3 regions of the Alteromonas sp. McT4-15 genome follow, and region 3 is predicted to be linked to each of the others. Evidence: predicted binding sites of a transcription regulator. Region 3 holds the regulator's gene; each other region holds the start of a gene.
The links. Region 3 encodes FNR, which switches genes on or off when oxygen is low (the NO sensors DNR and NnrR bind a similar motif). Its sites were predicted from a motif close to TTGATCTAGATCAA; they were not measured.

Region 1 (4,980 bases), on a different contig from region 3:
ACTGCGAGCTTACCGTGAAGCACAGGCCGGTATCCGGGCTTACTCACCAATGTGTGTAGCGCACATGTTGGCTCTTTTACCTTCCCATCTTGAAAACGGTCGCCGTTTTTGCACTTGATACTTAAGCACATGGCGACAACAAAGACAGTGGTGTATGAAAAGAAAATGTCTAATGTGACATTGAGTTTACCGTTGCGGGGGCAGCATCAGGTTTACACTGATTTCCCGTTTAACGCCAATAACCGCAGAACTTAATTGTTATTGGCGCACCTACGCGTCACGCAGTATATAGAAAAGGTGTGTGGTTTAAAACCCGAGCTTAAGTGGCGGCTCTTGCAAGGCCGCAAGTTGCTCCTTAAGTGCCAGAATTTGGCCTTCCCAATACTTGTCTTCAGCGAACCATGGAAACGCACGCGGAAAAGCGGGATCTTCCCATCTACGTGATAACCACGCCATATAATGGACCATACGCATAGCGCGAAGCGGCTCAATCAAAGTTAACTGACTCGTATCAAAAGGGTGAAACTCTTCATAAGCTTCTACCAGTGTATCTAATTGCAGTAATTGTTGCTGGCGGTCGCCACTTAGCATCATCCACAAATCTTGAATAGCGGGGCCCATCCTGCAGTCATCTAAATCGACAAATGTTGGGCCGTCACGCCATAAAATATTGCCTGGATGACAGTCGCCGTGCAGGCGGATAGATGATGAAGGGCGATACACTTTTTTAGTTGCTTCAATAACGGGGTTGAGAATAGCAAAAAACGCGGTCTTTAAATGCGCTGGCAATAGCGTGCTTTGCTCTAATACTCGCTTTGGTTCGTCAAGGTAGCTTTCAACATCGATAGTAGGGCGATGGGCGAAGGGGGTAGCTTGTGCTATGCGGTGAATGCGTCCTATAAATCGTCCCATCCACTCTAGTTGATCAAGATTATCATTTTCAAACTGCCTTCCACCCACAGAAGGAAAGAGTGCAAACCGGTAGTCTGTGCCGTCAACAATGTGATGATGCAGTGTCTCGCCGTTCAGTTTAAGTGGCGCAGCGAGTGGAATTTCGTTTTCCAGCAGCGCTTGCGCAAACGCGTGTTCCTCTAAAATTTGGGCATCTGTCCAACGCGCGGGTCGATAGAACTTGGCAACATAGCGTTGTCCATCTTCAGCTAGGAATTGATACACCCTGTTTTCGTAGCTGTTCAGTGCTAGCAGCCCACTTTGTAAAAAAATGCCCTGTGACTCCAGGGCATCTAAGATGGTGTCGGGACTAAGCCCCGAAAATGAAAAATCTGTCATCGATAAAGAAATTTGGTTGGTTCATCAACAGTAACCGTTTCTCCATCAATGGTGGTGGTTACGCTAATAAATATATCGGTAACGGTATCTTCCAGATTATAGGCGTCGGTTGCAACCGAAATCGGCGTGCTATAAACCGCACCGCCTTCCACGGTTACCTCTTGCTCGCCAATGTACTGATAATCAGGCAAACCTTTAATGGTTACTGTATAGGTATGCGTTTGTTGAGTTTTGTTTAACACTTTAATGGTGTAAACATTCTCAATTAATCCTTCATTGGTCTCGCGGTACAGCGAATTTCTATCGCGAATAATGTCCACTTCGGTGGGGCTACGTGTCCAGATATTGGCAAACAGCAATCCCATCATAATGACGAGGACCACAAAATATCCAATAAGCTTAGGCCGTATTATATGTGTTTTGCCTCCAGACAGTTCTTCTTCTGAAGTAAAGCTTATAAGGCCTTTGGGGTAACCCATTTTGTCCATCACGCCGTTACAAGCATCAACGCATGCACCGCAGTTGATGCACTCATATTGAAGGCCATTTCGAATATCAATGCCGGTGGGGCACACCTGCACGCACAGGTTACAATCGATGCAGTCTCCAAGGCCTTTTTCTTTTACTTGCTCATGAGAAAGCTTGCGAGGGCGAGGGCCCCGTTGTTCACCGCGATTGGGGTTGTACGATACGGTAAACGTATCTTTGTCGAACATAGCTGATTGAAAACGCGCGTACGGACATATATGCGTACACATTATCTCGCGCATATAACCTGCGTTACCGTATGTACATACCGCAAAAAAGATGACTGAAAACGCCGCCCAAAAACTGGTATCGAAAGTAAAAAAGTCCACAAACAAACTGGCAATAGGCGTGAAGTAGCCTACGAACGTTAGCGCTGTAAGTAAGGCAACTAAAACCCACGCAGTATGCTTAGCTGTTTTTCGCAAAAATTTATCGGCATCCATGGGTCTGGCGTCTAGTGCAATGCGCTTGTTTCTTGGGCCTTCGCACTTTTCCTCAAACCAGGTATAGATGTAAACCCATGTGGTTTGCGGGCACATAAAACCGCACCATACTCGCCCTGCAAAGGTGGTCACAAAGAACAAGGCAAATGCCGAAACAATAAAAATATAGGCAAGCAGGGTTAGGTCTTGCGGCCACAGTGTCAAAGAAAATATGGTAAAACGCTGCTCGCCAATATCGAGTAATACGGCTTGCTGGCCATTGTATGAAATCCAGGGAATGACGGCGAAGAGCGCTAAAAAGAAAAGGCCGAAAAAGCGCCTAAAAGACTCTAGGGGACCTTGCACCGCGCGAACATAAATGCGGCTGCGAGAGTCGTAACGCTTGCCCTCGGTAGCACCTTTGGGTTTATGTACCTTTACCGGTGTTACATTTTTTACCGGTATTTGTTCATTCATAATAAAACCTTAGCTGACATTGCCAAACTGCCTTAGCAGTATAACAGTTTGCGCTACATGATATTTAATGTAGATCAATGATGGTGGGCATCATCCATACTTTCAAAGTTTCAGTCAATACTGAAACTTCAGAATTCATTTGGGTGCGATTAATGAACAGCTTAAGTGACTATAAACCTAATTTCATATACTTGCGTATGATTCAGTGTATTTACAGTCATATAGAGGCAGCTTTATTATCAATATGCGACATTATCGTGACAAGGAGCGTTATTAATAGGTAATAACGCATATAAAGAGTAGTAAATACTCGCCTGTTTCCTGTACAGTTATTCGTGGTCTATACTCAGTGATAGTCGCTTCTGTGGGGAAACATGCACTGAATAGTCTTAAATGTCTGTCATAATTAGCTGAGAAGTCATGTTACGCTTTTTTATCATCGCTGCTGAAATTATTGTTTTAGTTATTGTGCTGCGCTCGCCGTTTGCTCAGTATTTATTTGAAGATATACAAAACTCCATTTCTAATTGGCTGGCGGAGATGGCAACTATGCCAGAGCGAGAAAAATTGGAAACATTGCGCATTCAAATAAATAGTCAGTTAAGTCCGTTAAAGCCTTACCAGCAAAGCTATGTGTTAGAGATAACACAAGACGCCACTACCGTGCACCGCTTCCACCGAACCTATTGTGAGAAAGATGACATTAACCCAAATTTCACGGGAACTAAACGCGCACACCTTTGCCTAATCATTAAACAGTCACCGTTCATTCAAGACGCTCGCGTTAACTAGAGTTCATACAAGACGCTCTAGTACACGCGCACTATTTTATGGAGTATCAACCAAATTGTTGTGCATTGCGTACGAATGTTGAGTGCCTGCAAAGAGGAGCATTAGCGTGAATAAAACAAGTGTGTTAGTAGGGTTAAGTTGCGTAGCATTGTTAGGCTATGGTGTTACGGCTGAGCCTTCCCATGCAGCAGAAGTAAAAATTACTTGGGAAGAGCCTGAATCATATTCCGATGTAAGGCCGTCAAACGAATCGCGTAAGCGCTTTAGAGAGCGAACGCTGAATGAGCTTGAAGCGCATATTGTAGAGCTAGCAGCAGACTTACCTGAATCTCAAGTACTGTCGATTACTGTAACCAACGTCGATTTAGCCGGAGAAGTATGGCCAAGTCAATTTGTTGGGTTTGGTAATGCAGGTGCAAATGATATTCGAGTCATCCGTCGTATTGATATTCCGAAAATGACATTTAGTTATACACTCACTGACGCAGCGGGTGAGGTAGTGGCAAGCGAAGATGAAGTGAAAATAAAAGACATGGATTTTATGGAATCAAACATACGACGCCATCGTAACGAATCTTTGTCTTACGAAAAAACCATGTTAGATGAATGGTTTTCAGATACTTTTCTTAAACAGCAGGTTGCCGCCAACAATTAACGTATAACGAATTAACGTTTAGGTACAGCAGGACTGCGAGTGAGCAGAATATTTGTATCCAACGATCTAATGGTAAATAGCAACAAAAAGGTCGCCAAGAGCGACCTTTTTAGTGCGTACAATACCGCTAATTACAGGTAATCAAACTCACTACCCGCTACTGCAAGTGTGCTGTCTGGGCCTGCCAGATAAGCCGCTTTATGTGCATCACGACGAGGTAAAATTCGCTCAATATAGAAATCGCGCGTTTTTTGTTTTGATGCAGCAAGTACCGCATTGTCACCGCGTTGTGCAGTATCTGCCATGCTGTACCACAGTACGCCAATGAGTGAATAAGCGCTGTAGGCAAGGTAATCGCATGCCGCTGATGCTGCTGTGGTTGCATCCATACCCAAACAATCTGCAGATGAAGCGCGCCAGTCATCTAAGATACCCTGCGCCAATGCCTTGCTTTCAGCGTCTTGAATGTCAGCAACAAGGGCATTAAATGCACTGTAAGTCGCCTCCATCATTTGACCACCATCGCGAGTGAGTTTTCTGCCGATTAGGTCAAGCGCCTGAATACCATTGGTACCCTCGTAAAGCATGGCAATGCGAACGTCGCGCATCAACTGCTCCATGCCCCATTCGCGAATAAACCCATGGCCACCGAAAACCTGCACACCAATACTGGTTGTTTCAAGACCCATATCGGTCATAAACGCTTTGCAGATAGGGGTTAAAAACTGCAGAATTTTATCCGCATTTTCTTTATCTTCACCTTCGCCAAGTTTTTCAACATCCATAAACTTTGCGTATAGCAGTGAAAGCGCACGA
Region 2 (4,980 bases), on a different contig from region 3:
ATGAGTAGGTTAACCGCTACTTTAATTAGTTTAAATCAGGCGACAAAATGACACATAATTAGCATTATTTGGCTTAAAAATTCAAATGAATTCAGTGTGATAGTGGTAGCTTGAAAAAAAGTTAATAAATTATGAAATTTCGTCGCGTGTGGGAAGGTCTTCTTAAATACACGTGCTTACCGTACGTCAAACATGACTAAAATTATTGAGGGTAGATCAATGAAACAAATTAAAAAATCTTCTGTAGCTACAGCACTTGGTGCAGTTGTAATTGGCTCTTTGGCGTCTACGGTTGCTGTTGCTGAAGTGAATCCATTTGGAATGCAGTCACTAGAATCAGGCTACAGCCAATTTGCGGCGGAAGGCAAATGTGGTGAAGGCAAGTGTGGCGGCGATAAGTCTGCGAAAGAAGGCAAGTGTGGCGAAGGCAAATGCGGCGGCGACAAAAAAGCTAAAGAAGGCAAGTGTGGTGAAGGCAAGTGCGGCGGCGACAAGAAAGCTCACGAAGGTAAGTGTGGTGAAGGCAAATGCGGCGGCGACAAAAAAGCAAAAGAAGGCAAGTGCGGCGAAGGTAAATGTGGCGGCGACAAGAAAGCCAAAGAAGGCAAATGTGGCGAAGGTAAGTGCGGCGGCGACAAAAAAGCTAAAGAAGGTAAATGTGGCGAAGGTAAGTGCGGAAGCATGTAATCAAGGTCTCATTTAGCGAGATAATGTCAATTACAGAAGTGTGATTCAAACTATTATCTTGTAAATGCTTTGCTAAAATGGCCGTCATTCGATGGCCATTTTTTTTGAATGGTAATGAAGTAGTGGGGAAATTATGAATGCTATCAAAGGTGCTGGTTTAGGCTTTAGACGAGAAATGCTAGACGAGCTTTTACCGTCTTTGCCAAACGAAGTCGATTTTTGGGAGGTTGCCCCTGAAAATTGGATACCTTTGGGGGGCCGTTATCAACAACAGTTTGAACAAGCCTCAAAACAAGCCCCTTTCACTACACATGGTTTATCGCTTTCTATCGGAAGTAGCGACAAATTAGACGTTGAATTTGTCAAAAGCGTAAAACGCTTCTTAGATACTCACAATATCGACTTGTACAGTGAGCATTTAAGCTATTGCTCTGGCAATGGTCATATGTATGACCTTATGCCAATCCCGTTTACTGAGGAAGCCGTGCATCATGTGGTCTCTCGAATAAAGCAAGTTCAAGATATTATTGAGCGCCCGCTGGTGTTAGAGAATGTGTCTTACTATATTGCGCCGGGTCAAGAAATGACTGAGCTAGACTTTACTAATTCGGTTATACAAGAGTCTGGCTGTCTAATGCTACTTGATGTAAACAACGTTTACGTAAATAGCATCAACCACAAGTACGATGCTCATCGCTTTATCGAAGGGCTTCCTACTAACAAAATAGTGTATGGTCACATCGCAGGGCACTACGACGAAGCTGCAGACTTAAAAGTGGACACACATGGCGCAGATGTTATAGAGCCTGTGTGGAAGTTGCTTGAGCACGCCTATGCGACACATGGTGTTTTTCCAACGCTACTAGAGCGAGATTTCAATATTCCATCTATTGACGCACTCTTATCCGAGGTACGTCGCATTAAGCAAATTCAAGAGCAGTTTGACAGTATTGACGTTAAAGCGCTTAACGGGAGCGTGGCGTGAATAAATCGTTTCAATCTGTACAATCAGAATTTGTTAATGCAATAAAAGACCCTTCATCCTATCAGCAGCGCAGCGATGAAGAGTCGCGAAGAATGGAAATTTATCAGTCGCTATTTTTCAACAATATCGACAACTTTGTGAGCACTGCCTTTCCCGTGCTTAAATCCATAGTTATTAAGCTTTATGGAGAAAAAGGGTGGGAATCGTTAGTAAGACAGTTTTTCGTAGAACATGAGTGTCGCTCACCCTACTTTGCTGAAATTAGTAAAGAGTTTGTCGAGTATTTATCTTGCTCGCCTCAACTGGCGATAGCGTTGCCGGAGTTTAGTGCAGAGCTAGCGCACTATGAATGGCTAGAGTTAGACGTCAGTATTCGCTCTAATGATGACACGGCTGCCTTTTACAAAGAGGGGCAAAATGTACAAGCAATTAAAGTGTCGCCCTATGCCTCATTAGCAGGCTATTCGTATGCAGTTCATTTGATTGGTGATGACTATATGCCTGAAGATACCGCGCCAGAGCAGCAGTTTTATGTTGTTTATCGCGATGCTCAGTGCGATGTCCAATTTGCCAACATTAACCCGGTTACTGCAATACTGCTTAATACACTGGAACAACAAGAAAGTGGTGCGACGTTTGATGATCTCAGTAAGTTACTACAAGACCAGCTTCCTCAAATACCAAAGGATGCTTTGGTGTCCGGAATGCACCAAACCATAGCCGAAATGCTGCAAAAAGGCATCATAATGCCTGCCACTGTCGATTAACTATACGCCATTTATTCGCGTTATATTAAACTTTAGCCATGATCTGTATCGAAAGTGAGCGATCAACCACATTAGCGCTGTCAATCGCGCTTGCTTTCGATTAACATTTAGCACCATTTTTTTGTTCATAAAATTGTTTAGGTAGTGCAAATGGCTGACAATTCAGATTTCAAAGAAGTCTATAATAAGTGGTACTTTCTAGCATCGCTCGTAACTCTAATCGCGTTTCCGTTGATGCATATCATCGCCGGCTGGTTTACCTTCTGGTTATAACGCAGACATTCAAGGCAATATTGTGACTGCAGAATATATTAAATCAGTAGTAAAAACCGTACCTGACTATCCAAAGCCGGGTATTTTATTTAGAGATGTAACCAGCGTTTTGGAAGATCACAAAGCGTTCAGTAGCTGTATCTCATTGCTTGTTGAAAAGTATCAAGGCATGGGCTTCACTAAAATTGCGGGCACAGAAGCGCGTGGTTTTCTTTTCGGTGCGCCGTTGGCTATCGAAATGGGCATCGGCTTCGTGCCAGTAAGAAAACCAAATAAGCTTCCACGTGAAGTGGTTAGTGAAAGCTATGAGCTTGAGTATGGCACCGATACATTGGAAATTCACAAAGACGCTATTGTACCGGGCGATAAAGTACTTCTTATCGATGACTTGCTAGCAACTGGCGGCACTATTGCAGCCTCTGCAAAGCTTATCCGCTCTCTTGGTGGTGAAGTGAATCACGCAGGCTTTGTCATTAACCTTCCGGATTTGGGCGGGTGTGAGAAACTTTCTGCGCTAGACATCGAAAGTTATTCAATTTGCGAGTTTGAAGGCGAATAAACGTCTCAGATACTGCTCATAAAACACATAAGGCCAAAAACGTAATAATGAGTTATCAGGTATTAGCAAGGAAGTGGCGTCCAGGCAAGTTCAGTGAACTTGTAGGGCAAGAGCATGTAGTGTCAGCCATTTCGAATGCTTTGGATAACGATCGCTTACATCACGCGTACCTATTTACAGGTACTCGCGGTGTAGGGAAAACCACTATTGCGCGTATCTTTTCAAAGAGCCTTAATTGTGAAGAAGGTCAAGGTGCAAACCCTTGTGGTCAATGTAATACCTGTAAAGAGATAGAGCAGGGCAATTATGTTGATTTGCTCGAGATTGACGCAGCATCAAGAACGAAGGTAGAAGATACACGAGAGCTTCTTGATAATGTGCAATACAAGCCTACACGGGGCAGATACAAAGTTTACCTCATCGATGAGGTGCACATGTTATCAAAGCACAGTTTCAATGCGTTGTTAAAAACGCTTGAGGAGCCACCACCGCACGTCAAATTTTTGCTGGCGACTACCGATCCGCAAAAGTTACCGATAACGATTTTATCGCGCTGCTTACAGTTTAATCTGAAAGCGATGTCGCGTGAGCAGATCGTAGGGCAGTTGTCTCATATTCTTGAACACGAACAGCTTCCGTTTGAACCTCAAGCACTTGCTTTGTTGGCACGAGCTGCACAAGGCAGTATGCGTGATGCATTAAGTTTGACTGACCAAGCTATTGCCCAAGGTGGTAATCAAGTCGTCGCATCAATTGTGACAGACATGCTTGGCCTGATGGATAAAAACCAGCTGTTAAAAGTCATTCATGCTGTGGTGAGCAAAAGCGCGGCAGTCGTGCTGCAACTGGTCAACGACATTGCTGAGCAAGCGCCTGATTATGACAATGTACATGGTGAGCTTGCGAGTCTTTTGCATCAAATTGCCCTTACACAGTGGGTTCCAGAAGCGTGCAAACTAGAGACGACGTCTGCAAAAGCTATTTATCAGCTAGCCAAAACAATACCTGCAGAGCAGGTTCAATTACTCTATCAAATTGCACTACAAGGCAGAAAAGACTTACCGTTTGCTGCTGACGGTAAAAGTGCTTTTGAAATGACGTTAATGCGCATGATGACGTTTGCGCCCTCTGCGCCGCTTGCTGATACGGCTTCCGATATAGCGTCGGGAAACAGCGACGTTGCATTGCCGATTAGTGGCAATGCCAATGCTAATCAGAGTAATTCAACGACATCACCTCCAGACCCAAGTGGTGGCCCGGGAAACGTCAGTAAGCAGGAGGATACGCATGCTAGCGAAACTTCTGCAACTTCGATAAAGACGCAAGACGTAATCAACGACAGCCATGTTGTTTCTGATGAGACAGAAACCGCGGTACATCCCCAGCCAGATGAAAAGTCTGACAATGACGCATTAGAGACACCGTCGTCACAAGCCATGGTTTCTGAACAGGCCACATCAAACCAAGCAATGTCAGAACACGCCGTGCATGACCAAGCTTTGGCCGAACAATCTACACCTGATTATACTACTTCAGATACGCTTGTCTCAGATGTCGGTTTCGATGGACCACCGTTAGATGCATACATGGATGATATGCCAGTTTCATCAGACGATGATGCAGATTATGGCATCGACAATGTCGATCTACCTGTCCATTCTGAAGCGAAAGTACCTGAAGAACACAATTCATCAGCCAGCACAAATGTG
Region 3 (4,980 bases):
GTATTAATGATGCACCGGTCTTAGCTAGCGCCGATGTGGCTATAGCGGTGGGTAATGCAACGGATGTAGCGAAAACCGCCGCCGATGTTATCTTACTTGGCGATCAGTTACTTTCTGTTCCAGAGTTAATTACCACCGCCAAGCAAGTAAAACAAAAAATTAGGCAAAATATTGGCTGGTCTGTAGGTTACAACATTCTGATTCTACCATTTGCTGTATCTGGTTTGCTTTCGCCTTGGATGGCTGTGGTAGGCATGTCACTAAGTTCTATTATTGTGGTGACAAACTCAACCCGACTATTGAGTAAGTAGCATGAGCATTATTTACGTCCTTATACCCATCGCCATCATTATCGTGGCCGTCGCTATCGTTATTTTCTTTTGGGCTGTAAAGTCCAATCAGTTTGAAGACCTCGATCGTCAAGGCTACAGTATTTTGTTTGATGATGATCTGTCGCCAGAGGAAAAACAACTTGCAGAACAACGTAAGAAACTGCAAGAAAAAGAAGAATTAACTCACTTATCTAAACACACGAACACAGCGAAAACATCAGTCAATCAACCTGAAAACGAGACTCATGGAAGGCATTAATTACTTTTCTGCCTTTCTTATTGGCCTCGCAGGCGGCGTTCACTGTGTAGGAATGTGTGGGGGTATTGTAACCGCACTACGAATGGTTACCCCCAAAGGCATTTCCCCCTTCCCCTATACACTGACTTATAATATTGGGCGCATTGTGAGTTATACCATCGCAGGCGGTATAACTGGTTTTTTTGGAAAAATTGCCGCTGATTATATTCCCCTCGCGAATTATGCACTTTCACTGATTAGCGGCATCATGCTACTGCTATTGGCATGCTATCTCGGGCAGTGGTATACCGGCTTAACCAAACTAGAACGGTTGGGCAACGGAATATTTAAAAAAATACAGCCTTACTCTAAACGTTTTTTACCATTTAGGACGCCGCTGAGCGCCTTTCCCTACGGCTTTATTTGGGGATGGTTACCGTGCGGGTTAGTGTATTCGACATTAACATGGTCATTGGCTTCTGGCAGTGCCTTGCAAGGTAGCGCAATTATGTTCTTCTTTGGGTTAGGCACATTGCCTACACTGATTGCGACAAGCTTGGGTAGCCAATGGTTGATCTCAGGATTTAAAAACATATTGGTTAGACAAGGGATCGCGAGCATAATGGCTATATATGCTGTTTATCTGATTTATCGCGCAATCGCCTAAATCTTGCGGTATCATAACAAAGTAAACCCTGTAATTTGTGAGTTAGTATTTATGAGCAAAGGAAGCCAATTCTCTATACATTGTCAAAACTGCAGTTTCAGTCATTTATGTCTACCAGTGGCATTGAATAAGACAGAAATTGAGTCTCTTGATGACATTATTGAGCGTAAAAAACCACTCCATAAGGGCGATACGCTTATCCAAACTGGCGATACCTTTCGTTCACTCTTTGCTGTTCGCACAGGCTCATTTAAGTCTTTTGTTACAAACAAAGAAGGTGAAGAGCAGATAACAGGTTTTCACTTTCCTGGCGATATCATAGGCTTTGATGCACTACGTGAAAATCAGCATCAAAGCTACACGCAGGCTCTTGAAACTGCAATGGTGTGCGAACTTCCCTACGAAACGTTAGATGAAATGTCAGTACAATTTCCAAAACTTCGTCACCAGATTATGAGCTTCATGAGTGCGGAAATTAAGCAAGATCACGATATGATTATGCTGTTAAATAAACGCACAGCCCAAGAACGTCTCTTATATTTCATCTCGCATTTGTCTCAACGTTTTGAAGAACGTGGTTTTTCACACAGAGAGTTTCACTTAACGATGACACGTAATGAAATAGGTAACTATTTAGGTTTGACTATCGAAACGATAAGTCGCCTGTTAAGTCGCTTCCAAAAAGACGGTATTATCAAGGTAGATGGCAAGCTTATTACTATTTTAGATTTTGATCGACTTAGTACAAAACTAGAAGCGCTTAACGGTCCCAGCGTTGTGTGTAACGGTTAGGAACCCTAATCAACAACTGATAACAAGATTAAGATTGGCGCTTTGAAAGCGCCTTTTTTATTTATTGATCTAAAACAACTAACGTTTTTAGTATTGTCGTTTACACTTACCTTAAGCGTCCAACTTATTTATAAAACTAAATACTAAGCTTTTGTTTATAAGGGGTAGTTATGATTGAGTACAAACGCATCCTTGCTGTTGTTGATGCCGAGCGAGACAACCAACCTGCCTTAAGCAGGGCCTACGAATTAGCGTCAAAATTGGGCGCTTCAGTAACAGCCATGATGGTGGTATACGATCTCTCTTATGACATGACCACTATGCTTAGCCCTGATGAAAGAGAGTCAATGCGCGACGCCGTCACTAACGAACACGCCAAATGGCTATCAGGAGAGCTTCACAAGCAAGGCTATGGAGAAACTGATATTGTTGTTGAGTGGAATAATCGCGCCTATGAATCAATTATTCATTATGCCTTGGACAATCAAATCGATTTAGTGGTTAAAGCAACTAAGAAACATGATGACTTGGCATCCGTTATATTTACGCCCACAGACTGGCACCTGATGCGTAAATGCCCTCGTCCAGTATTATTGGTAAAAGAGCACGATTGGCCAGAAGGTGGCGAAATTATTGCTGCTGTAAACGTAGGTACTGAAGACGACGAACATGCTGCGCTCAATGATAAAATTACCGTTATTGCCAACGACTATGCGTCGCTTTTAAAAGGGAATGTCAATCTTGTTAACAGCTACCCTTCTACACCGCTAAATATTGCTATTGAAGTCCCTGAGTTCGACCCTGACACTTATCATGATGCGGTTAAGCAACACCACCAGAATGAAATGCGCGCCCATGCACTTAAATATGGTGTACCTGATAATAAATGCGTAGTTAAAGAAGGATTGCCAGAAAAGGTTATCCCCATGGTTGCAAAAGACATTGACGCAGAACTCGTTATCATCGGCACAGTTGGCAGAGTTGGCATTTCAGCCGCTTTGATTGGTAATACTGCAGAACATGTTATCGATGAACTGAACTGCGATGTGTTGGCACTCAAGCCCGACGGTTTTGTATCACCGTTGGCAAACTAAGTGCTGTGCAAAGTAGGATGTCATTATTTTGAACGAACAAGAACTCTGAACGAACAATAGCGAATAAATTAACGTGCGCAGGCATGGTTTCGAAAAGGTGCTTTATTGTATAATGTGCTTTTTATTACAAACCAAGCTAGTTAATTATGAGTCTAGGCACAAATGGTGCTGATGCGGCGCCTCTAAATGCGACGCAAAGTAAGCAAAAGTACAACTTCAACAAACTTCAAAAACGCCTTCGCCGAAATGTGGGTAAAGCCATTGGCGATTTTGGAATGATTGAAAATAATGACAAGGTAATGGTGTGCCTATCAGGCGGTAAAGACAGTTACACCATGCTCGACATTCTTTTATTCTTAAAGAAGATTGCGCCTATTCACTTTGATATTGTTGCCGTAAACCTAGACCAGAAACAGCCCGGTTTCCCGGAGCATATTTTGCCTGAGTATCTAGATAGCATTGGTGTCGATTACAAAATCGTCGAAGAAGACACCTATTCAATTGTTAAAGATAAAATTCCTGAAGGTAAAACAACCTGCTCACTTTGCTCTCGTTTGCGTCGCGGTATTTTGTATCGCACTGCGAAAGAATTAGGAGCAACTAAAATTGCACTTGGCCATCACCGTGATGACATGCTAGAAACCTTCTTTTTAAATATGTTTCATGGCGGTAAACTAAAATCGATGCCACCAAAGCTTGTTAGCGACAACGGTGAACACATTGTTATTCGCCCACTAGCCTATTGCACTGAAAAAGATATCGAAAAATATTCTCAGGCAGCAGAGTTTCCTATCATTCCGTGTAACCTATGCGGTTCACAAGAGAACCTACAGCGCCAGAATATTAAAGCCATGTTGCAAGATTGGAATCGTCGCTTTCCAGGTCGTATCGAATCTATGTTCAGGGCGCTACAAAACGTGGCACCTTCACACTTGGTAGACAGCAATTTATACGATTTTAAATCAATTACTACGCAAGATGGCCCGGTAGAAGATGGCGATATCGGTTTTGATCAACCCTCTTTTAATACAAGTGCAGATGAGAGCGCACTAGATAGTGACAACACTATCGAAGTAGTCAATATAATGGAACCGCGATAAATGAAAATAGGACTTGCGTTAGGTGCTGGTGCAGCAAGAGGCTGGACCCATATCGGTATTATAAAAGCACTGGAAAAACTCGGTGTTAAGATAGATGTCGTTGCAGGGTGCTCTATCGGCGCATACGTCGGTGCTGCCTACGCAAGTGGAAAATTGGATGAGTTACAAGAATGGGCGTGCTCGCTAAGCGACTGGCAAGTGCTGGCGCTAATGGGTGTAGGTCTTCGACGTGGTGGAATTGCCAGCGGCCAAAAGGTGTTTGATAAGCTGTCTAACGAGTTTTGTGTTGAAAACTACGAAGATATGCTAAAACCTTTCGCAGCAGTAGCAACCGATTTGTATTCGGGCCGCGAAGTCGTGTTTAACTCTGGTCCTATTGGCGACACAATTCAGGCTTCATGTGCAATTCCCGCCCTGTTTGCGCCCGTTGCGCATGGCGATCGCTGGCTTGTTGACGGCGCGGTTGTGAATCCAGTTCCTGTTAATCTGTGCCGACAGTTAGGTGCGGATTTTGTAATTGCGGTAAACCTCAATGCAGATTTTCGTCCGTTAATGATTGAAAAGTTACGTCATGATCATGAAGAAAATCAACGTAAAACAGAAGACTTTTTTACCAAAAGTCAAAATGTGTTGAAGCAATGGTTTTCACCCGATAGTAAGCAAGAAGAAAAAGAGCCAACTGTTGTCACTGATGAATCAATAGCTTCAGAAGTTATTGAAAAAATTGAAGAAGAAGTGACTGAAGTGCCCGCAAAAG

Region 1: ccoG (cytochrome c oxidase accessory protein CcoG) is a predicted target of FNR. The motif match lies at 2,782-2,795, and genes of this name have one in related genera.
Region 2: apt (adenine phosphoribosyltransferase) is a predicted target of FNR. The motif match lies at 2,671-2,684, and genes of this name have one in related genera.

Annotation. Positions count from the first base shown of each region.
Region 1 covers NZ_JAJALG010000028.1:5,825-10,804, reverse strand. Annotated here, with positions in the region: cobalamin riboswitch at 8-289, opposite strand; gene LHL20_RS16085 (serine/threonine protein kinase) at 307-1,290, opposite strand; gene ccoG (cytochrome c oxidase accessory protein CcoG) at 1,287-2,717, opposite strand; gene LHL20_RS16075 (hypothetical protein) at 3,138-3,509, shown strand; gene LHL20_RS16070 (DUF3016 domain-containing protein) at 3,631-4,164, shown strand; gene LHL20_RS16065 (acyl-CoA dehydrogenase family protein) at 4,296-4,980, opposite strand, start outside.
Region 2 covers NZ_JAJALG010000057.1:1,072-6,051, forward strand. Annotated here, with positions in the region: gene LHL20_RS20055 (substrate-binding periplasmic protein) at 1-8, shown strand, start outside; gene LHL20_RS20060 (HvfA family oxazolone/thioamide-modified RiPP metallophore) at 220-687, shown strand; gene LHL20_RS20065 (HvfB family MNIO-type RiPP peptide maturase) at 821-1,672, shown strand; gene LHL20_RS20070 (HvfC family RiPP maturation protein) at 1,669-2,439, shown strand; gene apt (adenine phosphoribosyltransferase) at 2,735-3,271, shown strand; gene dnaX (DNA polymerase III subunit gamma/tau) at 3,319-4,980, shown strand, end outside.
Region 3 covers NZ_JAJALG010000044.1:15,076-20,055, forward strand. Annotated here, with positions in the region: gene LHL20_RS19035 (heavy metal translocating P-type ATPase) at 1-311, shown strand, start outside; gene ccoS (cbb3-type cytochrome oxidase assembly protein CcoS) at 313-591, shown strand; gene LHL20_RS19045 (sulfite exporter TauE/SafE family protein) at 578-1,237, shown strand; gene fnr (fumarate/nitrate reduction transcriptional regulator Fnr) at 1,289-2,029, shown strand; gene uspE (universal stress protein UspE) at 2,200-3,123, shown strand; gene ttcA (tRNA 2-thiocytidine(32) synthetase TtcA) at 3,270-4,223, shown strand; gene LHL20_RS19065 (patatin-like phospholipase family protein) at 4,224-4,980, shown strand, end outside.